4 regions of the Streptomyces sp. TAA040 genome follow, and region 2 is predicted to be linked to each of the others. Evidence: riboswitches for the same ligand, from Rfam matches in the RefSeq annotation. Region 2 holds a riboswitch; each other region holds the start of a gene.
The links. Region 2 has a riboswitch for cobalamin ahead of cobN (cobaltochelatase subunit CobN). Riboswitches for the same ligand answer to the same signal wherever they lie in the genome.

Region 1 (5,460 bases), on a different contig from region 2:
GCTGCTTGAGCTCCTCCACCAGGTACGCGTTCACCTGGAGGAATTCCCCGCTCAGGGTCTCCCGTTTGAACAGGTTCGACACCTGCGGTTCGACGCACTCGTAGACCCCGGCGACGGAGGCGATGGTGGCGGTCGGTGCGATCGCCAGGAGCAGCGCGTTGCGCATGCCGGTCTCCGCGATCCGCTCGCGCAGCGCTGCCCACCGCTGCGGCCAGGCAGGCCGGGCCGACGGGTAGTGGTCGGGGTGCAGCACGCCCGAGGCGGTCCGGGTCGCCTCCCAACCGGGGTGCGGGCCGGACCGCTCGGCAAGGTCGGCGGAGGTCTCGTAGGCGGCGAGCATGATGCGCTCGGAGATCCTGGTGGAGAGTTCACGGGCCGCCGGTGAGTCGAAGGGCAGCCGCAAGCGGAAGAAGACGTCCTGGAGCCCCATCAGCCCCAGACCGACCGGGCGCCAGCGGGCGTTGGAGCGGGCGGCCTGCCCGGTGGGATAGTGGTTGATGTCCACCACCCGGTCGAGGAAGGTCACGGCGGTGCGCACGGTGGCGTCCAGACGTTCCCAGTCCATCCGCAGTCCCGTATCCCCGGGGCCCGAGCCCTCCGGGGCGGGGGCCCCGCTGGGTTCTGCCGCGAGATGGGCCGCCAGATTGACCGATCCCAGGTTGCACACGGCCGTCTCGGTGTCGTCCGACACCTCCAGGATCTCGGTGCACAGGTTCGAGGAGTGGACCACCGCGCCGCGGCGCGCGGTCTGGTTCGCCGTCCGGTTGGCCGTGTCCTTGAAGGTCATCCAGCCGTTGCCGGTCTGGGCCAACGTCCGCATCATGCGGGAGCAGAGCCGCTGCGCGGGCACCGTCGCACGGGCCAGGCCCGCCGCCTCGGCCGCCCGGTAGGCGGTGTCGAACTCCTCGCCCCACAGGTCGACGAGTTCCGGGACGTCCGAGGGCGAGAAGAGCGACCAGTCGGCGCCGCGCTGCACCCGGCGCATGAACTCGTCCGGGATCCAGTGCGCGAGGTTCAGGTTGTGGGTGCGACGGGCCTCCTCGCCGGTGTTGTCCCGCAGCTCCAGGAACTCCTCGATGTCGGCGTGCCAGGTCTCCAGGTAGACACAGGCGGCGCCCTTGCGCCGGCCGCCCTGGTTCACCGCGGCCACCGAGGCGTCCAGGGTGCGCAGGAAGGGGACGATCCCGTTCGAGTGACCGTTGGTACCCCGGATCAGTGAGCCGCGGGAACGGACGCGGGAGAACGGCAGGCCGATCCCGCCGGCGTGCTTCGACAGCCGAGCCACCTGGTGGTAGCGCTCGTAGAGCGAGTCGAGCTCGTCGACGGGCGAGTCGAGGAGGTAGCACGAGGACATCTGCGGGCGGCGGGTGCCCGAGTTGAAGAGCGTGGGGGAGGAGGGCAGGTAGGCCAGCGAGGAGGTGAGCCGGTACAGCTCGGCGACCTCCGCGAGCGCCTCCTCGCCGGTGCCGCCGGCGAGTCCGCAGGCCACCCGGAGCAGGAAGTGCTGCGGCGTCTCGATCACTTTGCGGGTCGTCGGGTGGCGCAGCAGGTAGCGCGAGTGCAGCGTACGGAGCCCGAAATACCCCAGCCGGTCGTCGACGCCGTCCGCGAACGCGCGTTCCACGAGCGCGTCAGGGGCCTGACCGTGGCGGGCGGCGAAGGCGGCGGTGCCGTCGGCGATCAGGCCCAGCCGGTGGCCCGTGGCCACCGACGCGGTGAACGATCCGGCACCCTGCGCGGCCGCCTCGTCGGCGACGGCCCGGGTCAGGAGCCGTGCGGCCAGGGCGGAGTACTGCGGCTCGTCACCGATCATCCCGGCAGCGGCCTCGATGGCCAGGGTGCGCAGTTCCGCCTCGTCTGATCCGGCGTTCGCGCCGCGCAGTGCGGCATCGGCCACCCGCTGGGGGTCCGTGGCGGGCAGCCCGGCGGCGGGACCGGCCAGGGCGTCGAGCAGCGACGCCGACCGGGGTCGGGTGGGGGCGGTGGTCACAGGAGTGCTCTCCCTCGCTCGGCGGGGGCCTTCGAGGGCATGGAGCGGAAGCGCGTACGCGGCGGCGCCCGGGCAGAACAGGGCGTGCCGCTCAGCGTCCGTCGGCCCAACCCACGAGGCCCGGACGTGTGCAAGCAGTCAGCAGGTGATCGGACTCGCGCACGCGTACCGCGGTGCGCTCACCGTTGCGGGACAGTTCCGGACTCGCACCGGATTCTCCTGATGACAGCGGGACGAGCATACATCTTGTGGTGAGGTTCTTCGGTCAGCCCCACATCTTGTGGTGAGGGCGTGTCGGGTCCGCAACAGTGCGCGGGAAAGCCGGAGGGCGGCGGCACCGGGTTCCGGTGCCGCCGCCCTCCGGTCCACAGGCGCAGGCGGGGGAGCGTCCTCAGCGGCCCGCGGCCGTGCGGGCGGTGCTCAACTCCTCGAAGAGCTCCGCCCAGCGCGGCAGCACCTCCTCCGGTGCGAAGGACCGGGCGGTCTGGAGCGCAGCGTCGCCCGCTTCCATCCGCCGGTCCGGGTCCTCCATCAGCTCCCGGAGCGCCTCCGCCAGCCCGTCCACGTCGCGAGGGGGCACGAGGAAGCCCTCACGGCCGTCCGTGAGCACCTCGCCGGGCCCGGTCGGGCAGTCGAAGGCCACCACCGGCAGGGCGTGCGACATCGCCTCGATCATCACCATGGGCAGCCCCTCGAACCGCGAGGAGAGCGCGTACAGCGAGGCCTGGGCGAACTTCTCGTCCAGCCGGTCGGTGTAGCCCATGAGGAACACGTGGTTGTACAGGTGGAGTTCCTCGATCTGCGCCCGCAGCTCGGCGCGCTTCTCGCCCGTGCCGTAGATCCGCAGTTGCCACGGCGATTCCTCGTCCACCGTCTTGCCGAAGGCCTCGATCAGCATGTCGAAGCCCTTCTGGTTGACCAGCCGGCCGGCCGCGACCACCGTGTGGCCGGCGGTGGTCGACGGGACCTGCTCGATCTGCTGGAGGGCGTTGGGCACCGTCTCGATGCGGACGCCGGGGAGCAGCTTCTCGTAGTCCTCCCGGTCGCCCTCGGTGAGGACGGCGACCGTGTCGAACCTGCGGTATCCGCGGGCGATGGCCTTCTGCACGTCCTTGCGGTGGGTGCCCAGGTTCATGTGCTCCTGCGCCACCAGCACCGGCCCCTCGGGCGTGTGACGCGCCACCAGGAGGTTCAGCGCCGGACGCGTCGTCACCACGATGCCGTCCCTTATCCGGCTCACGCACCGGATGATCTCGCGCTCCACGTAGCGGTCGAAGATGTGGTACCCGAACTCCCCGGCCGGGATCTCCTGCGCCGGACGGTCGGCCAGCCGGGACCGCGCCCAGGACCACTGGGTGTCCGCATCCGCCCTGCGGTCCACCAGCGCTCGCAGCCGGATGCGCGGGTCGATGGTGAAGCGGGGCGCCTCCCCGGTGCGGAGCACGCTGATCAGCTCGACCTCGTGCCCGGCAGCGGCGAGGAAGTTGGCCTGGTTCAGGACCGTGCGAATCGTTCCGCCGGTGCCGTAGGCGTTGAGCAGCAGGTAACGGATCCTCATGAGCCCTCGCCCTCCCCGCCCGCGGCGGGCTCCGTCCGGCACAGCACGGAGAGGTTGTTCTTCACCGTGTAGAAGGGCCGGAGCAGGTGCGTCCCGCCGTCCTCGGCCGGTACGGAGAGCGCCGGGAACGGCATCACCCGCTTCTTGTCCTCGATGCCGTCGAGGACGCGGCCGATGCGCAGTCGCTCCTCCCCGGGACGGTCGCCGTCCGGGCGGTCCGCTGCCTCCCCGCCGGCCGGGGAGCTCGCGCCGCGGCCGACCGCCAGGTAGAGGTCCCACTTCTCCGGTTCCGCGGCGCCCGCGTCCCGGCGCGGCGGTACCAGGTCCGTGGCCGGTACGGTCGCCTCGAAGCGCGCCCCATGCCGCTCGACCGGGTAGCGCCGCTCGTGCTCCGGCGCGTCCCGCAGCACGAGCACCAGTTCCGGCGGGCCGCCCTCGGGCGTGTCCAGCACCGAGTACGTCTCACCCACGAGGCGGACCCGCTGGTCCCGGGGCCACACCTGTATCACTTCGGCATGGGGTCTCATACGCGTTGCGTACCGCCCTCGTTCGGGACCGGCTCGGCGGCCGGCGCCACCTCGTAGCCCCAGGCGGAGCAGATCGGGCCCAGCACCTCGGGCACCGTGTCCGCGGAGGGCAGCGGACGGCCGGACTGCACCGTGCCGGACCGGATCTTGTCCTTCCAGTCACCGAGTCCCTTCTGGAGCCCGCCGACCGCGTCGCCGAACTCCAGCATCCCCGGCTCCCACTCGATCTCCAGGAAGCCGCACAGCCGCTTCAGCTCGGAGACCGGGTCGGCAACGATGTCCTCGTAGTGCACGGTGTGCCCGTCCAGACCCTTGCGAGCGCGCTCGACCGCCTGCATGTAGCGGAGTGCGTCGGCGGCCGCGGCCTCCTTGTCCCGCTTCTCGGGGTCGGCCTCGTGCCAGGACGCGGCGATCGACGCCGGGTGCCGGAGCAGGAAGACGAAACGGGCGTCCGGCCAGCAAGCCGCGAGACGCTTCCAGGCGAAGGCGTTGCTCGGTGTCTTCTCCACCAGCACCGACTTGCCGGACCTTGTCAACTCCCGGTGCAGCACCCGGTCCCAGAGCAGGTGCTCCAGGTCCCCCTGCTCCAGGTCCAGCTCCTTCATCGCCCGCTCGGCCAGCCGGGAGGAGTACTCGACCTCCAGCCGGCGGAAGTGCAGCTCGTGCGGCGAGTGCAGTGCGGAGTGGCCGTTCAGCAGCAGGCGCAGCATCGTGGAACCGGAGCGGACCGGGGCCATGATGAACACGGGGCGCCGCAGCAGGCGGTCGGTCTCCGGGTCGGCCGGTGCACGGAACTCGCGCTTCTTGCGCGGCGCGGGCGCGGGCGCCGCCTTGGTCTTCCCGGACCCTGCCTTCTTCCCTCCCGGGGTGGTGCTGCCCGAGGGGGCAGAGGTTTCGGACCTGCGCACACGGCGGATTTCGTAGCCGAGGCGCGAGGCGAGTTGCTTGTTCAGGGACCGTCGAAGATTCATACACGGCGACGCTAGTTTCCGTTTACGTTCAGCGCCAGCCGTGCAGGTGAGAATGTGGTGAATCACAGTCCCGCGGTGAACGTGAGCAGCCGGAACCCGGGCACGGGTTCCCAGTCGCGCTCCGGCGTCCGCACGAATCCGAGCCGGCCGTAGAGTCGGTGCGCCGCCCGCATCTCCTGCTGGCTGGACAGCACCATCCGGGTGAGCCCGCGCTCCCGGCCACGCTGCATGCACGCCCGCACCAGGGCCTCGCCGGCGCCGCGTCCGCGTCCCTCCGGACGGACGGCGAGCATCCGGAACTCTCCCTCGCCCGGGCCCGCGATGTCGGCGTACGCACCGCCGTCCCCGACGAAGGCCACCGCGCCGAGCACGTCCCCCGTGCGCAGGTCGGCCGCCACCAGCACCTCGGCGTGG
Region 2 (5,460 bases):
CGGACGGGAACGTCGCGGTACGGGTCGGCGGAGGCGACCTCCAGCACGGCGGTCGCCATCGCGAAGACGCCCGGGTCGCCGGAGGAGACGACCGCGACCCGTCGGCCGCGCCGGGCCAGGTCGAGGGCGAACTCGGCGCGTTCCGACTCGACCTTGTTGTCCGAGCCGTGCCGCCGCTGCCCGGGCCGCACGGGCACCCGGCCCAGGTAGGTCGTGTAGCCGACGAGGTCCTGGGCGGCGGCCAGTTCGCCGCGCGCCTGCGGGGTGAGCCACTGCGGTCCGGCCGGTCCGAGCCCCACGACGACCACCCGGCCCGCCACCGGCTCGCCGGCGGCGTCCTGCCCCACCGCCTGCCCCGGGACCTCCTCCGCCGTCCCGGCCGGTGCGCCGCCGGGCGGGAGGGCGCCGATCCGGCTGGGCAGCACGGCCACCGAGAAGTACGGGACGGAGCCCGGCTCCACGTCCGCGAGCCGCCCGGAGCGCTCGCCGGGCATGGTGGCCCGCTCGACGTAGTGTGCCTCCGACAGCCGCCCCGAACGCTCCAGAGCGCGGCGGACGTGGGGGAAGGTGCGGCCGAGCTTCATCACCGCGGCGGCGTCCGTGCCGGCCAGCCGGGCGGCCAGCTCCTCCTCCGGAAGCGTGCCGGGCAGCACCGTCAGCACCTCTTCGCCCTCCACCAGCGGACGGCCGAGTCGTGCCGCGGCGGCGCTGACCGAGGTGACGCCGGGGACGACCTCCGTCGGGTAGTGCGGGGAGAGCCGCTTGTGCATGTGCATGTAGGAGCCGTAGAACAGCGGGTCGCCCTCGGAGACGACGGCGACGGTGCGGCCCGCGTCCAGGTGGGCGGCGAGCCGGGCGGCACACTCGGTGTAGAACTCGTCCATCGCCCCCTGGTAGCCGCCCGGGTGGGTGGTCGTCCCGGTGGTGACCGGGTAGACCAGCGGTTCCTCGATGTGGTCCTCGCGCAGGTGGCCCGCCGCGATGGAGCGGGCGATACTGCTGCCGGGACGGGCGCTGTGGTAGGCGATCACGTCCGCCTCGACGATCACCTCGACCGCCCGCAGCGTCATCAACGACGGGTCGCCGGGGCCGAGTCCGACGCCGTACAGCCGCCCGGCGCCGGAACGCGCTTCGGGGGTCTCCGAGTTGTGCTGCTGCCCGCTCACTCTGCCTCGCTCGCAATCGCGTTGACCGCTGCCGCTGCCATGGCGCTGCCGCCACGCCGACCGCGGACCACCAGGTGCGGCAGTCCGGCCGGGTGGGCGGCGAGCGCGTCCTTCGACTCGGCGGCGCCGATGAAACCGACCGGCATGCCGATCACGGCGGCCGGCCGGGGAGCGCCGTCCTCGATCATCTCCAGCAGCCGGAACAGCGCGGTCGGCGCGTTGCCGACGGCCACCACCGCCCCGTCCAGCCGGTCGCGCCACAGCTCCAGGGCGGCGGCGCTACGGGTGGTGCCCATGCGGGCGGCCAGGTCGGCCACGCCGGGATGGGCCAGCGTGCACAGCACCTCGTTCCCGGCGGGCAGCCGCTTGCGGGTGACGCCGCTGGCCACCATGTTCGCGTCGCACAGGATGGGCGCACCGGAGTCCAGGGCGGCGCGGGCGCCCGTCACGACGTCTCGGGACCAGCCGATGTCGCGGACCAGGTCGACCATCCCGCAGGCGTGGATCATCCGCACCGCGACCCGGGCGACCTCGGGCGGCAGGGCCGACAGGTCCGCCTCGGCGCGGATGGTGGCGAAGGAGCGGCGGTAGATCTCGGCGCCGTCCTTTTCGTAGTCGAACACGGTGCTCTCGTTCATCTCGGCGGCTCTGCGGGGTGGGGAGCGGGAAGTGTCCCGGGCTCGGGGTGCTCGGGGGTCTCCTGGCGGTCGGTGCGTGCGGCCCCGGACGCGGCGCGTGGGGTCCCGGAGGCGGGGTGCGGGGTGTCGGCGGCGGTGCCGGAGGCACGGGCCCGGGCGATCGCGGACGCCAGCTCGTCGACCGGGGTGACGGGAGCGGCGGCATCCGGGCCGGCCTGCGGGGTGCCGTCCTGGGTGCCGCCCGGCGTGGCGGCCGTCGCGGTGGTGACGCGGTAGCCGTCGGCGCCGGCCGTCACCTGCACGTGCGGGCCCGACGGGCGGCCGCAGCGGCGTTCGCAGCCGGACCAGTAGACCGGCAGCGGGCGTCCGGCCCGGGCGGACGCGGGCGCGATCGGCTGCGCGGAGCCGGTCGCGGTGCCGCGGACGGCGGCGGCCGCGTCGGCCCGTACGTCGGCGTGGGACTTCGCGCAGCCGGGGCGTCCGGTGCAGGCGCCGACGTCCCGCCAGGGGGAGTCGGGGTCGGTGACCAGGTGCTCGGCGGGAAGCCCGTCCCCCGGGCCGGTGTCCGGGGCGATGCCGGGGACGAGCACGCCGCGCCAGGGGGTGACGCGGAGTTCGCCGTCTCCGCCCGCGGCGAGGTCCGCCAGCCGCTCCCAGGCGTCGGCACCGACCTGGCCGAGGGGCAGCAGGACGGAGAGCGTGACCCGGCCGTCGGCGCCCGTGAGCACGCCGGGGGCCGGCGGTGGCGCCGGAGCGGACGGCGCCGGGCGGTGCGGGACGGTCTCCGTCGGCACGTCGTGCCGGGCGGCGAGGGCGGCGACGTCGGCCGGGGACGGGCGGTGCGGCGCGGGGAGGTCGCGAACCCGCCAGATCCGCCCCCCGGCCGCGGCTTCGGGGGCGCACCCGTCGGCGGCGTCGAGGAAGGCGAGCGCGGTGCACCAGGCGGCCCGTACGGCGTCCGCACCCCTCGGTATCCGCAGGGCGGGAGCGGACGCTCCGCCGAGGTGGAGGAGGACGCTGCCGGCTGGTTCTGCGACCAAGGTCACATCGGCGTCGAGGGCGCGGACATCGCCGCGACCGTCGTCCAGGGCGAAGAGGAAGCGGCCGGACAGCCCGGCGGCCCGCTCCTGCGAGCAGAGCAGCGCGTCCAGTTGGCGTACCCAGCGTGCGGTGTCGGCGTACCCCTCGCCGTCCAGGCCGGAGAGTGGGGAGGCGACGATGTTGCGGACCCGTTCGTGCTGGGCCGAGGGCAGCAGACCGGCGGCCCCGAGCCGGGCGGCCAGCGCCTCGCCCGAGGTCGGATCGAGCCCTCGCACCTGCACATTTCCGCGCGAGGTCAGGTGCAGTCGACCGTCGCCGAGATCCTGCGAGACAGCGGCGAGGGCCTTTGCCTGAGTCGGGTTGAGGAGTCCGCCAGGGATGCGGATGCGTGCCAGGGCGCCGTCGTCCGCCGTGTGCAGTCGCAAGGCACCCGGGCAGGCGTCCTCGCGCGTCCGGGCGGCGGCGGCAGCCGGAAGCGGGTACGGAGCAGGGGCGGGCGGCATGGCGGCGAGCATACTCATGGCCACCGCACCCCGGGCGAAACGGGCAGCGCCCGCGGAACGGATCGGGCAGCTCCGGTGGGACGGGCCGATCGGCGTCCGGCCGCGCCCGCCTCGCGCTCGATCGGCGAAAAGGCACCGGTCGGGGTCTTGCGCCCAGCGCTTACTATTCTTCTCGGCGGTCCGGTCGGACCGCCACCGCCTGCGACGGCGACATGGGAGGAAGCCCGGTGCGAATCCGGCGCGGTCCCGCCACTGTGAGCCCCGACCCCTGAGGTCGGGTGAGCCAGGAACTCCCGCCGTCCATGACACCGCCCGGGGCGCGGACCCCGAGGAAGGCCTGACGCCGCATGATCCTGCTGTTGTCGACGTCCGACACCGACCTGCTCAGCGCCCGTGCCGCCGACGGCCCGGTGGGCTTCCGGCTCGCCAACCCCTCCCGGGTCGGGCTCGACGAACTCGACGCGCTGCTCGACGGCACCGACCTCGTGGTGGTCCGCCTCCTGGGCGGTGTCCGGGCCTGGCAGGACGGCCTGGGCCGGCTGCTCGCCGGCGACCGCCCGGTGATCGTCCTCACCGGTGAACAGGCCCCGGACGCGCAGTTGATGGAGAACTCCACCGTCCCGATCGGGATCGCCGCCGAGGCGCACGCGTACCTCGCGCACGGCGGGCCCGACAACCTGGACCAGCTGGGGCGCTTCCTCTCCGACACCGTGCTGCTGACCGGCCACGGCTTCGCCCCGCCGGAGCCCGCCCCCGCCTGGGGCCCGCTGGACCCCGAGCCCACCGGCGGCCCGGCGTCCGCGGGTCCCGGTACCGCCGGCGGGGACGTGCGCCCGCTGGTCGCGGTGCTCTACTACCGGGCGCACCACATGAGCGGCAACACCGCCTTCGTACGGGTGCTGTCCGAGCAGATCGAGCAGGCCGGCGGGCGGGCGATGCCGCTGTTCGTCGCCTCGCTGCGGGCCCCCGAGCCCGAGCTGATCGAACGGCTGCGGCACGCCGACGCCGTGGTCACCACCGTGCTCGCCGCCGGCGGCACCAAGCCCGCCGAGGCCTCCGCCGGCGGGGACGACGAGTCCTGGGACGCGGGCGCGCTCGCGGCGCTGGACGTGCCGATCCTCCAGGCGCTCTGCCTCACCGGCTCGCGCGCCGCGTGGGAGGGGAACGACGAGGGCCTCTCGCCGCTGGACGCCGCCACCCAGGTCGCGGTGCCGGAGTTCGACGGCCGGCTGATCACCGTCCCGTTCTCCTTCAAGGAGCTCGACGAGGACGGGCTGCCCGCCTACGTCGCCGACCCGGAACGCGCCGCACGGGTGGCCGGGATCGCCGTCCGGCACGCGCGGCTGCGACACCTGCCGAACGCAGGGAAGCGCCTGGCACTGGTGCTGTCCGCGTACCCGACCAAGCACTCCCGGATCGGCAACGCCGTCGGCCTGGACACCCCGGCCAGCGCCGTCGCCCTGCTGCGCCGCCTGCGCGAGGAGGGATACGACTTCGGGGACGGTCACGACGGCGCCGTGGGCGGCGAGGGGCCGGTGCCCGGGCTGGAGTCCGGGGACGGCGACGAGCTGATCCGCGCGCTGATCGACGCCGGCGGCCACGACCGCGAGTGGCTCACCGACGAGCAGCTGGCGGCCAACCCGGTACGCATCCCGGCCGCCGACTACCGCCGCTGGTTCGCGAAGCTGCCCGAGGAGCTGCGCACCTCCGTCGAGGAGCACTGGGGACCGCCCCCGGGCCGGATGTTCGTGGACACCAGCCGCAACCCGGACGGCGACATCGTGCTCGCCGCGCTGCGCCGCGGCAACCTGCTGATCCTCATCCAGCCGCCGCGCGGCTTCGGCGAGAACCCGATCGCGATCTACCACGACCCCGACCTGCCGCCCTCGCACCACTACCTGGCCGCGTACCGCTGGATCTCCGCGCCCCGCGAGGAGGGCGGCTTCGGCGGCGACGCCATGATCCACCTGGGCAAGCACGGCAACCTGGAGTGGCTGCCCGGCAAGAACGCCGGCCTGTCCGCGGCCTGCGCGCCGGACGCCGCACTCGGCGACCTCCCGCTCGTCTACCCGTTCCTGGTCAACGACCCGGGCGAGGGCACCCAGGCCAAGC
Region 3 (5,460 bases), on a different contig from region 2:
GGCCCGCCGGAAGCCGTCGCTCTCCAGCGAGCCGTGCCAGTGGGTACCTCGCACGGCACCCGAGCGGCAGCCGTCGAGGAAGGGCTCGCCGCCGGTGACCTCGGCCACCCCGTGGTGGATCTCGTAGCCCCGCACCGGCTCGCCCAGGGCTTCGCCCTCCGGCCGCGCCAGGGTCTTCTCCCGGTGGAACCGCACCCGCACCGGTAGCAGGCCGAGGCCCTCGACCGTCCCGGCCCGGGACTCCACCTCGTCCTCGATACGGCTGCCCAGCAGCTGGAAACCGCCGCAGATGCCGAGCACCGGGCGCCCCTCGGCGGCCCGCCGTCGCAGCGCCGCGGCCAGCCCCCGCCGGTGCAGCCACTCCAGGGCGCGGACCGTGCCGCGGGTACCGGGCACGATCACCAGGTCGGCGTCGGCCAGCTCCTCCGGGCGGTCGCAGAACCGCACCACCACACCGGGCTCGGCGGCCAGCGCGTCGACGTCCGTGAAGTTGGACATCAGCGGCACAGGCAGCACGGCGACCCGCAGCACGTCCGCGCCGTGCGGCGCCGCCGTGCTGCTCTCCCGCACGGTGCCGCGCAGCGACACCCGCAGGCCGTCCTCCTCGTCTATGCCCAGACCGTGGCGGAACGGCAGCACGCCCAGCGTCGGACGCCCGGTGAGCGTGCGCAGCATGTCCAGGCCGGGACGCAGCAGCGACACGTCGCCGCGGAACTTGTTGACCAAGTAGCCCGCGACGAGTTCCTGGTCGGCGGCCGAGAGCAGCGCGGTCGTCCCGAAGAAGGAGGCGAAGACGCCGCCGCGGTCGATGTCGCCGACCACCAGCACCGGGAGCCGTGCTGCCCTGGCGAGTCCCATGTTGACGATGTCGCCCTGCCGCAGGTTGATCTCCGCGGGGCTGCCCGCGCCCTCGCAGATCACCGCGTCGTGGTCGCGCCGCAGCTCCGCCAGGCAGGCGGCGACTGTGTCGAGCAGTTGTCCCCGGCGCTCCGAGTGGTAGCCGCGGGCGCTCATCTCGCCCACCGGCCGCCCCAGCAGGACCACCTGGCTGGTGCGGTCCCCGCCGGGCTTCAGCAGCACCGGGTTCATCAGCGCGCTCGGTTCCACCCCGGCGGCCGCGGCCTGCATCGCCTGCGCCCGGCCGATCTCCGCCCCTTCCAGGGTGACATAGGAGTTCAGCGACATGTTCTGCGCCTTGAAAGGGGCCACTTTGACGCCGCGGCGGGCCAGCCACCGGCAGACGCCCGCGGTGACCACACTCTTGCCGGCGTCCGAGGTCGTCCCCGCCACCAGCAGACCGCCCCCCGTCGCCCGGGGGGTGCCGGCCGCGTTCCGGGCGCCGCCCCTCTCATCCGGCATGACGCCGCCTCCTCCCGGCGCGCCGCGCCTGCCGTGCCACGAGGGCGACGCCGAGCGCCAGCGCGCCGACCCGCCGGGACAGCCGGACGGCCGCCTCGATGTCCGCGGGGCCCGGGGCGCGCCCCCCGGCGTTCAGCACCGGTCGGTGCTCGACCCGCCCGCCGTACGCGAGGGTGCCCCCCAGACGCAGCCCGAGGGCTCCGGCGAACGCGGCCTCCACCGGCCCGGCGTTGGGGCTGGGGTGGCGGCCGGCGTCCGCGGCCCGGACCCGCAGGGCTCCTGCCGGGTCGGGACCGGCGGCCGCCGCCAGCAGTGCGGTCAGCCGGGAGCCCGGAAGGCCCAGCACGTCGTCCAGCCGGGCGGCGGCCCAGCCGAACCGTCGGTAGCGGGGGGACCGGTGGCCCACCATCGCGTCCAGGGTGTTCGCCGCCCGGAAGAGGGCCATCCCCGGCACGCCGCCGAGCGCCGCCCACACCAGCGCGCCCACCACCGCGTCCGAGGTGTTCTCGGCGACCGACTCGACGACGGCCCGGGCCAGGGCGGGGGAGTCGAGCGCCTGCGGGTCGCGGCCGCAGAGGCGCGGGAGCAGTTCCCGGGCGGTGCCGAGGTCCTCCTCTGCCAGCGCCTCGGCCACCAGCCGCGCCTCCCGTCCCAGCGAGGTGCCGCCGAGGACGGACCAGGTGACGGCTGCGGTGAGGGCGACCGCCGGTAGGCCGCCCGCGGCGTCGGCGAGCCGTCGGGGTGTCCCGGTGCGGCGCGCGGGCACCGCCAGAGCGCGGTCAACGGCAGCGGCGAGCACGGCGGCACCGCCCGCGCAGAGCGCGGTGTGCAGGGCGCCCGCGGCCCGGTCGTCGCGCCACAGGCGTCGTTCTGCGGCGGTGGCGGCCCGGCCGAAAGCGGCTACCGGGTGGCCACGGCGGGGGTCGGCGACCAGCACGTCGGCGAGGTAGCCGAGCACCGCGCCCGAAGGGGAGAAAGCCATGGCGTCGTCAGCCGGCCGTCTCACCCCGGTGGCGCGGAGGGGGCGGTGGCAGCAGCATGCCGGGCATGGGTGTGTCCTCACTCAGGGTCCGCGCCCTGGCTCGACGTGACCGGCGGTGAGAGTCTCCTGGCTCCCGGATCGGCAGCGCCCCCGGCCTTCCAGCCCGCGGGCCGTGACGTGGGTGGGGGCGTGCTCCCCGGTGACAGTGGCGGGACCGCGCCGGACTCGCACCGGCTTCCTCTCCTGCCGCCGTTTGGCAACGGGCAGTCCACCACGCCCGCGGGGAGCCGTCAACTCCCCTCTGACCTGCGACGGGAGAGTGCGAGCAGACACACCGCAGGGCACACCGCGGGAGCGCTGCAGTTCTGCTGCCGACGCCCCCGCGGTGTGCCGTCCGGGGCGGTCTCAGGCGGCGATGATGTAGATGCCGTAGGCCACGGCGACTCCGCAGAGCGTGTAGCTGAGGACGGACAGCACCCGTCCGCCCGCGCTGGCGGTGCCGTTCGCGGACCGGGCCGAGCCGCCCACGATGCCGAGGGTGAAGACGCCCACCAGAGCGATGGTGGCGAGGATACTGACGCCGAAGACGGCGCCGAGGGATGCCCACTCGATGTTCATTGCGCGGTTTCCTTCCTGGTCACCTGTTGGCGGCGGCCGGGTCGCCGGCCGGCCGGTCGCCGGTCCCGGCGTCCGTGGGGCCGGCGGTCCCGGCGCCGGAGGGGCCGGCCGGCGGGGGAGAGACGGCGAGGACGGCGTCGCTCACCGGGGTTCGCTCCCCGGCGGCGGGCGGCCCGTCGGTGCTCGACCCGTCGGCGGTGGCGGCGCCGGCCGGCGCCTTTGCGGTGCCACCGGTGCCCGGGGTGTCAGCGGTGCCACCGGTGTCGGTGACGCCCGCGTCAGCCGGGGCTTCGTGGTCGGTGTCGTTGACGTTCCGGTGGTCGACCACCTCGCGGCGGGAGGCGAGCCAGATCGCGAGGCAGGCAGCGAGGGCCCCCACGCCGACCGCGGTGACGCCCCAGTCGCCCTGCTCGGCGAGCAGGGCCGCGAGTGCGGCGACCAGTCCGGCGGCCGGCAGGGTCAGGGCCCAGGCGGCGAACATCCGGTTCGCGGTGCTCCAGCGGACGACGCCCCCCTTGCGGCCGAGACCGGAGCCCATCACCGAACCGGAGCAGACCTGCGTGGTGGACAGCGCGAAGCCGAGGTGGGAGGAGGCGAGGATGGTCACGGCCGAGCTGGTCTGCGCGGCGAAGCCCTGCGGCGGCGCGATGTCCGTCAGGCCCCTGCCCATGGTGCGGATGATGCGCCAGCCGCCGAGGTAGGTGCCCAGAGCGATGGCGATGCCCGCGGAGGCGATCACCCACATCGGCGGGTCGGCGTCGGCCCCGAGTGCGCCGCCGGAGATCAGCGCGAGCGTCATCACGCCCATCGTCTTCTGCGCGTCGTTGGTGCCGTGGGCCAGTGAGACCAGCGCGGCGGAGGTGATCTGACCCCGGCGGTACCCCTTGGAGGTCCGCTGCGGGTCGGCACCGCGGGTCGTGCGGTACGTCAGCCGGGTGGCGAGCATCGCGGCCACACCGGCGACCAGCGGGGCGATGCAGGCCGGGAGCAGCACCTTCGTGAGCACCGCGTCCAAGTGGACGGCGCCCACGCCGACCGAGGCGATGGTGGCGCCCATCAGACCGCCGAACAGTGCCATCGAGGAGCTGGAGGGCAGGCCGCCCAGCCAGGTCAACAGGTTCCAGAGGATGGCTCCGACGAGCCCGGCGAAGATCACTTCGGGGCGTATGCCGGCCGTCTCGTCGATGATCCCCTTCGAGATCGTGGTGGCGACCTCCACCGAGAGGAAGGCACCGACGAGGTTCAGGGCGGCGGACATCCCCACCGCGGCCTTGGGCCGCATCGCGCCGGTGGAGATGGTGGTGGCCATGGCGTTGGCCGTGTCGTGGAAGCCGTTCGTAAAGTCGAACACCAAGGCCGTGACGATCACGATCCCGATGAGAAGCGTGACGTGTTCCATTCACCCGGCAATCAGTTCGGCGGTCAGGGGGCTCGGTGAACGTAAGGACGCAGGGTGAACGGAAGGTGAACTGGGGCAGGCTTCGGGGTGTCGCAGTTCCAGGGGTGCGGTGCCCTTCCGAATATGCGGCTGACGTGCGCCCTTGCGTGCCGCACCGGGGCTCGCTCGGAGGTCCGCGGTGAACCGGTGGGAAACACCGGTCGACACCCGCGGAAACCCGAGAGCAACGTGCAACGGCGACGTGGTGAACGGTAGCCGAACCGCCCCCTGCCGGGTCCGCTCCGCGGGGCAGGAGATCCCGGTCACGTTCCGCGCCTCCGCCGCCCGCCGGGGGCGTCCCGGTAGTGTGCGCGGCCAGAGGTGGGGCGGAATGCGGCCGGAGTGGCGGGAGCCCTGGCGGGAACTGGTGGCGACGGGGCGGCGCACGGTCGCCGACGGGCTGGTGGTCGGCACGTCCGGCAACGTCTCCGTGCGGGTGGGGGACGCCGTCCTGGCCACCCCGCCCGGCGTCCCCTACGACCGGCTGGGCCCGCTGGACCTCTGCGCCGGACCGCACGGACGGTTCGCGACTCGCCGGAACGCTCACGCCAACGGGTGAACTCCCGGTCCATCTCGCGCTTTACCGCCACACCGAGGCGCGCGCGATCGTGCACACCCACGCGGTGCATGCCACCGCAGTGTCCACGCTGGTCGACGAAGTGCCCGCCGTCCACTACATCGCCGCCGCGCTCGGCGGACCCGTCCGGGTGGCGCCCTACGCCCCCTACGGCAGCGACGCCCTCGCCGAAGGCGCTGCGCGGGCGCACCGGCTGCCTGCTGCGCAACCACGGCACGCTGGTGCACGCCGACACCCTGGCGCGGGCCCTGGAGCACACGGTGCAACTGGAGTGGCTCTGCCGGGTGTGGCTCGCCGCCTCCGCCGTACCGGGCCGTGCCCCGGCGCTGCTGCCCGACGGAGAGCTCGACCGGGTCGCGGACCGGTTCCGCGGCTACGGCCAACCCGGCGGGAGCAGCGCCGCACCGTGACCGGCGCCCCGCAGCGTGCGGCCCCGCCCCGGGGCCCCTGCGAACGGCCCGTGCACCGGCGGCGGCCCGGTTCCGC
Region 4 (5,460 bases), on a different contig from region 2:
AAGTAGCCGTACCAGTCGGTGCCGTACGGGACGTACACCCGCATCCGCTGCCCGTCGGCGACCAGCCGCTGCTGCTCGGCCTCGCGGATGCCGTAGAGCATCTGGAACTCGTACTCGTCCGGCTTGCGGCCGTAGCGGCGGGCCAGCTCCTGGGTGATGGCGACCATCCGCGGGTCGTGCGAGCCGACCATCGGGTAGCCGTCACCGGCGAGCAGGATCTTCAGACACCGTACGTACGCGCGGTCGACCTCGCGCTTGTCCTGGTACGCGACGGCGGCCGGCTCCTTGTAGGCGCCCTTGACCAAGCGTACGCGGGACCCCTCGGAGGCCAGCGCCCGGCAGTCGTCCTCGGTGCGGAACAGGTAGGACTGGACGACGGCGCCGGTCCGCGGAAAGCGTGCCCGCAGGTCAGTGAGGATGGCCAGAGTGGAGTCGACCGTGGTGTGGTCCTCCATGTCCAGGGTGACGGTGGTGCCCGCCTCGGCCGCCGCCTCGACCACCGGCAGCACGTTCCGGTGGGCCAGCTCGTGGCCACCGGGCAGCGCCTGGCCGAAGGCGGAGAGCTTGACCGACATCTCCGCACGCGGTCCGAGTCCCTCGGCGGCGAGCCGCTCGGTCAGGGCCAGGTAGGCGTCACGGGCGGCGAGCGCCTCGGCGGGGTCGGTGACGTCCTCACCGAGGTGGTCCAGGGTCACGTACAACCCCCGGGCGGCGAGCGAGCGGACGACCGCCACGGAGGCGTCCAGCCGCTCCCCCGCGACGAAGCGGTTCACCACCGGACGGGTGAGCGGCGCGGCCGAGACGATACGGCGAATGCCGTCGCTGCCGGCGGCAGCGCGAAGCACGGGACCCAGCACGGGCACCTCCACTGTGGCGGGCTGTTGAACGGCAAGATGAGCCACCGTGAAACCTAAGGATCGCGCCGCGGGACAGCCATGGACACGTGTCACGGGTCCGTGTCCCGGATCTCAGACATCTGTATGAGAATGGTTTCGGCAAGCAGCGCGGCCGGAACCGTTCGGCCGCGGGCCCGGGAGCACGAAGGCGGCGGACACCGATGCGGGAGGACTACCAGGCGCTGATCGACGAGGTGTCGGCCCTGCTGGGCACCCCGGCCACCCTGGAGAACCGGGACTTCGGACTGATCGCGTTCGGCGCGCACGAGAGCGACGACGCCGAACTGCTGATGGATCCGGTACGGACCCGCTCGATCATGCAGCGGCGGTCCAGCACGGCGGTGCGCGCCTGGTTCGAGGGCTTCGGGATCACCCGTGCCACCGGTCCGGTGCGAATCCCTCCGGAGCCCGCCGCAGGCGTGGTCAAGGGCCGTGTGTGCCTGCCCGTCCGGCACCACGGCGTGGTGCATGGCTACATCTGGCTGCTCGACGACGGCGCGCTCTCCCTGGCCGATCCGCGGCTGGCGGAGGCCCTCGCCACGGCGGGCCGGATCGGCTCGCTGCTGGCCGCGGAGGCCAGGGCGGGAGCCCGGCTCGGCGAGCTGCTGCACGGTTCCCTCGCCGGGAGCACTCCCGGTGCCCGTCGGAGCGCCACCGAGGAACTGGCCGAGGCCCTCGGGCCCGCGGCGGACGGGCCACTGGCACTGCTGGCGGTCTCCCCCTGGCAGGAGCACACCGCCGAGGACGCCGAGCCCGGACCGGAACCGCCGTCCGCCGGGCTGCCGCAGGTACCGGTGCGCACCGTGCTGCGCGCGGGGGCGACGAGCGGCCAGCGCGGCGCCGTCCTGGCCGCCGTGGTGCGGCTGCGCTCGGCGGCGGACACGGCGGCCGGAGCCGCCGCGCGCACCGCCGCGGACCGGCTGCTGCGGTCCCCCCGGGCCGCCGGCGGGACGGCCGGGGTCAGCGCGGTCCGGCAGGGGACGGCCGAGCTGGCGGAGGCCTGGCAGCAGGCGCTGGCCGCCGCGGCGGCCGCGCACGCGGAGGAGGGGCTGGGGCCGGTGGCGCTCTGGTCGGAGATCGGCGCGTACCGGATGCTGACCGCGCTGCCCGCCGCGTCGCGCAGCGACCCGGTGGTGGGGACGCTGCTGAAACCCGCCCACCGGGAGACGGCGCGTACCGCGGAGGTGTTCCTGGACTGCGCCGGACAGGCGGGACGCACGGCGGCCGCCCTGGGCATCCACCGTCAGACGCTGTACTACCGGCTGTCCCGGGTCGAGCAGCTCACCGGGCTCGACCTCGGCAGCGGCGGCGACCGGCTGCTCCTGCACCTGGCCCTCAAGGCAGCCCGGCTGTGAGCCAGGCGCTCAAGGCCGCCCGGCGGTGAGCGGACGGCCCGGCGTCGCGCCCGTCGGCACCGGCTGCGGCGTCCCGCGCCCCGGGAACCTGCCCCGTGCACCCCCGGCGCGCCCCGGGCTCGCGTAGGCTGGCCGCGCAGCTGGTTCGCCCCGTCCGCCAGGCGGGAGCGTCGCAAGAGGGAACCCGGTGGGATTCCGGGACTGCCCCGCAGCGGTGAGCGGGAACGACCGCCGTCATGAGCACTTGACCCCTTCCGGGGTCTGGGAAGCGACGGCCACTAGGTGTCTGCCTCCGGCAGACCTGCCCGCGAGTCCGAAGACCTGCCGCTGCCCGTGCGCGAGCGCCGCGCACGGTGATCCCGGTGACCTCGTGGGCGGGTCGGGTGAGCAGCAGCGGTCGGCCGCGGTGACCTCGCGCAGCCGTCCGCCGATTGCGCGCTCCCTTCGCGCCTCCCGTCGTCGTCCGGGTTCTACGGAGACACACTCGCGAAGGAGAGTTCCGTGACAGTCGAGTCCGCAGCAGCGGCCACCGGATCCACCGTGCACGGCTACCCGCGGCAAGGTCCGCACCGGGAGCTGAAGAAGGCGGTCGAGGGCTACTGGCAGGGTCGGGTCGGAGCCGGTGAGCTCCGGACCACCGCCGCCGCGCTGCGCCGTGCCAACTGGCGCGCCCTCGCCGACGCCGGCATCGGCGAGGTCCCGACCGGTGACTTCTCGTACTACGACCACGTGCTGGACACCAGCGTCATGGTCGGCGCGATCCCCGACCGCCACCGGGCGGCCGTCGAGGCCGACCCGCTGGACGGCTACTTCGCGATGGCGCGCGGCACCGCCGAGTCCGCCCCACTGGAGATGACCAAGTGGTTCGACACGAACTACCACTATCTCGTGCCGGAGTTGGGCCCCGACACCGTCTTCACCGCTGACTCCGCCGCTCAGGTCACCGGGCTCACCGAGGCCCTCTCCCTCGGCCACCGCGCCCGCCCCGTCCTGCTCGGCCCGCTCACCTACCTGCTGCTGGCGAAGCCCGCCCCCGGAGCCGCGGCGGACTTCGAGCCCCTGACCCTGCTGGACCGGTTGCTGCCGGTCTACGCCGAGGTACTGGCCGATCTGCGGGCAGCGGGCGCCGACTGGGTCCAGCTCGACGAACCCGCTCTGGTGCAGGACCGCTCCCCCGCCGAGTCCGGGGCCGCGGCCCGCGCCTACCGGACGCTGGGCGCGCTCACCGACCGGCCGAAACTGCTGGTCGCGTCGTACTTCGACCGCCTGGGCGAGGCCCTGCCCGTGCTGGCCAAGGCGCCGGTCGAGGGCTTGGCCCTCGACTTCACCGGTCGGGCTGCGGCCAACCTCGACGGGCTGGCGGCGGTCGGCGGAATCCCCGGCAAGCGGCTGGTCGCCGGGGTGGTCGACGGGCGGAACGTCTGGATCAACGACTTCGAGAAGTCCCTCTCGCTGCTGGGGACACTGCTCGGACTCGCGGGGCGGGTCGATGTGGCCGCCTCCTGCTCGCTGCTGCACGTCCCACAGGACGTCCGCGCGGAACGCGAGATCGACCCGCAGGTCGCGCGGTGGCTCAGCTTCGCCCGCCAGAAGTGCGACGAGATCGTCACCCTGGCCCGTGGCCTGACCAGCGGTACGGACGCGATCGCCGCCGAGTCGGCCGCGAACCGGGCCGACCTGGCGTCCCGCGCGGCATCCGCGCTGGTGCACGACACGGCGGTACGGGCCCGCACCGGCGCCGTCACCGAGGCCGACGGTCGCCGTGCGGAACCGTACGCCGAGCGGACCGCCGCCCAACGGGCCCGCCTGGGACTGCCGATGCTGCCGACCACGACCATCGGCTCCTTCCCGCAGACCACGGCCCTGCGCACCGCACGGGCCGACCTGCGGGCCGGACGCATCGACCGGGCGGCGTACGAGGAGTGCGTCGCGACCGAGATCCGTGAGGTCGTCGCCTTCCAGGAGCGGAGCGGCATCGACGTCCTCGTCCACGGTGAGCCGGAACGCAACGACATGGTGCAGTACTTCGCCGAACAACTCACCGGCTGCCTGGCCACCCGGCACGGCTGGGTCCAGTCGTACGGCACCCGCTACGTCCGCCCACCGCTGCTCGTCGGCGACATCTCCCGCCCGGAGCCGATGAGCGTCCGCTGGACCCGCTACGCCCAGTCGCTCACGGACCGCCCGGTCAAGGGCATGCTCACCGGCCCCGTCACCATGCTCGCCTGGTCGTTCGTCCGGGACGACCAGCCGCGTGAGGAGACGGCCCGACAGGTCGCTCTCGCGCTGCGCGAGGAGGTGGCCGACCTGGAGGCGGCGGGCACCTCGGTGATCCAGGTCGACGAGCCCGCGCTGCGCGAGACCCTTCCGCTGCGCCTCGCCGACCGGGCCGCGTACCTCGACTGGGCTACCGCCGCCTTCCGCCTCGCCACCAGCGGGGTGCGTCCGGATACCCAGATTCACACCCACATGTGCTACGCGGAGTTCGGAGACGTCCTCGACGCCATCGAGAAGCTCGACGCCGATGTCGTCAGCCTGGAGGCGGCCCGCTCGCACATGCAGGTCGCGCGGGAACTCGCCGCGGCCGACTACCCGCGCGAGGCGGGGCCCGGCGTCTACGACATCCACGCACCGCGGGTGCCGGACACCGCCGAGATGGCGGCCCTGCTCCGCGAAGGGCTGGCGGCGCTCCCGCCGGAGAGGCTGTGGGTGAACCCGGACTGCGGCCTCAAGACCCGCGGCTGGCCCGAGGTCCGGGCCGCCCTCGGGAACCTGGTAGCCGCTACCGCCGAGGTGCGCGCCGCGCTCCCGCCGGAACGAAGGCACTGAGCGCAGCGGTGCCTGCTGCCGCCGGGCGGCAGTAGGCACCGCGGGCGCGTGAACGCCCCGGCGGGGACGGGCGCAGGGGCGTTCACGGGGCCCCGCCGGGCACGGGCCCCGGGGTGCCGTCAGTCCGTCAGGTCGACGCCGCGAGCCGAGGTGGCGCCGATCTCCTCGGCGATCTCGGCGAGCACCGCCGCCGGCACGGTGTCGTCGACGGTGAGCGCGACGAGCGCCTCGCCGCCCTCCTCCGCACGCGAGACCTGCATCCCGGCGATGTTCACACCGGCCTCGCCGAGCATCCGGCCGACGGTCCCGACCACGCCGGGCCGGTCGGCGTAGCGCAGGAAGGCCATGTGGTCGGCGAGACCGAGGTCGATGTCGTGCTC

Region 1: linked by a shared signal. The riboswitch ahead of H300_RS0113510 (ribonucleoside-diphosphate reductase subunit alpha) and the one ahead of cobN (cobaltochelatase subunit CobN) in region 2 are both predicted to bind cobalamin.
Region 3: linked by a shared signal. The riboswitch ahead of H300_RS0101780 (cobalamin biosynthesis protein) and the one ahead of cobN (cobaltochelatase subunit CobN) in region 2 are both predicted to bind cobalamin.
Region 4: linked by a shared signal. The riboswitch ahead of metE (5-methyltetrahydropteroyltriglutamate--homocysteine S-methyltransferase) and the one ahead of cobN (cobaltochelatase subunit CobN) in region 2 are both predicted to bind cobalamin.

What each region holds. Positions count from the first base shown of each region.
Region 1 covers NZ_AUKR01000013.1:100,712-106,171, forward strand. Annotated here, with positions in the region: gene H300_RS0113510 (ribonucleoside-diphosphate reductase subunit alpha) at 1-1,990, opposite strand, end outside; cobalamin riboswitch at 2,114-2,248, opposite strand; gene H300_RS0113515 (glycosyltransferase family 4 protein) at 2,382-3,548, opposite strand; gene H300_RS31855 (hypothetical protein) at 3,545-4,075, opposite strand; gene H300_RS31860 (sulfotransferase family protein) at 4,072-5,046, opposite strand; gene H300_RS0113530 (GNAT family N-acetyltransferase) at 5,109-5,460, opposite strand, start outside.
Region 2 covers NZ_AUKR01000010.1:11,959-17,418, reverse strand. Annotated here, with positions in the region: gene H300_RS0110225 (precorrin-2 C(20)-methyltransferase) at 1-1,166, opposite strand, end outside; gene H300_RS0110220 (precorrin-8X methylmutase) at 1,163-1,804, opposite strand; gene cobG (precorrin-3B synthase) at 1,801-3,360, opposite strand; cobalamin riboswitch at 3,508-3,663, shown strand; gene cobN (cobaltochelatase subunit CobN) at 3,696-5,460, shown strand, end outside.
Region 3 covers NZ_AUKR01000001.1:396,854-402,313, forward strand. Annotated here, with positions in the region: gene H300_RS0101775 (cobyric acid synthase) at 1-1,359, opposite strand, end outside; gene H300_RS0101780 (cobalamin biosynthesis protein) at 1,349-2,341, opposite strand; cobalamin riboswitch at 2,462-2,581, opposite strand; gene H300_RS0101785 (hypothetical protein) at 2,747-2,959, opposite strand; gene H300_RS0101790 (inorganic phosphate transporter) at 2,979-4,358, opposite strand; partial or broken gene H300_RS24510 (class II aldolase/adducin family protein) at 4,729-5,384, shown strand.
Region 4 covers NZ_AUKR01000002.1:168,226-173,685, forward strand. Annotated here, with positions in the region: gene H300_RS0102800 (proline dehydrogenase family protein) at 1-857, opposite strand, end outside; gene H300_RS0102805 (helix-turn-helix domain-containing protein) at 1,058-2,251, shown strand; cobalamin riboswitch at 2,375-2,594, shown strand; gene metE (5-methyltetrahydropteroyltriglutamate--homocysteine S-methyltransferase) at 2,753-5,080, shown strand; gene serA (phosphoglycerate dehydrogenase) at 5,200-5,460, opposite strand, start outside.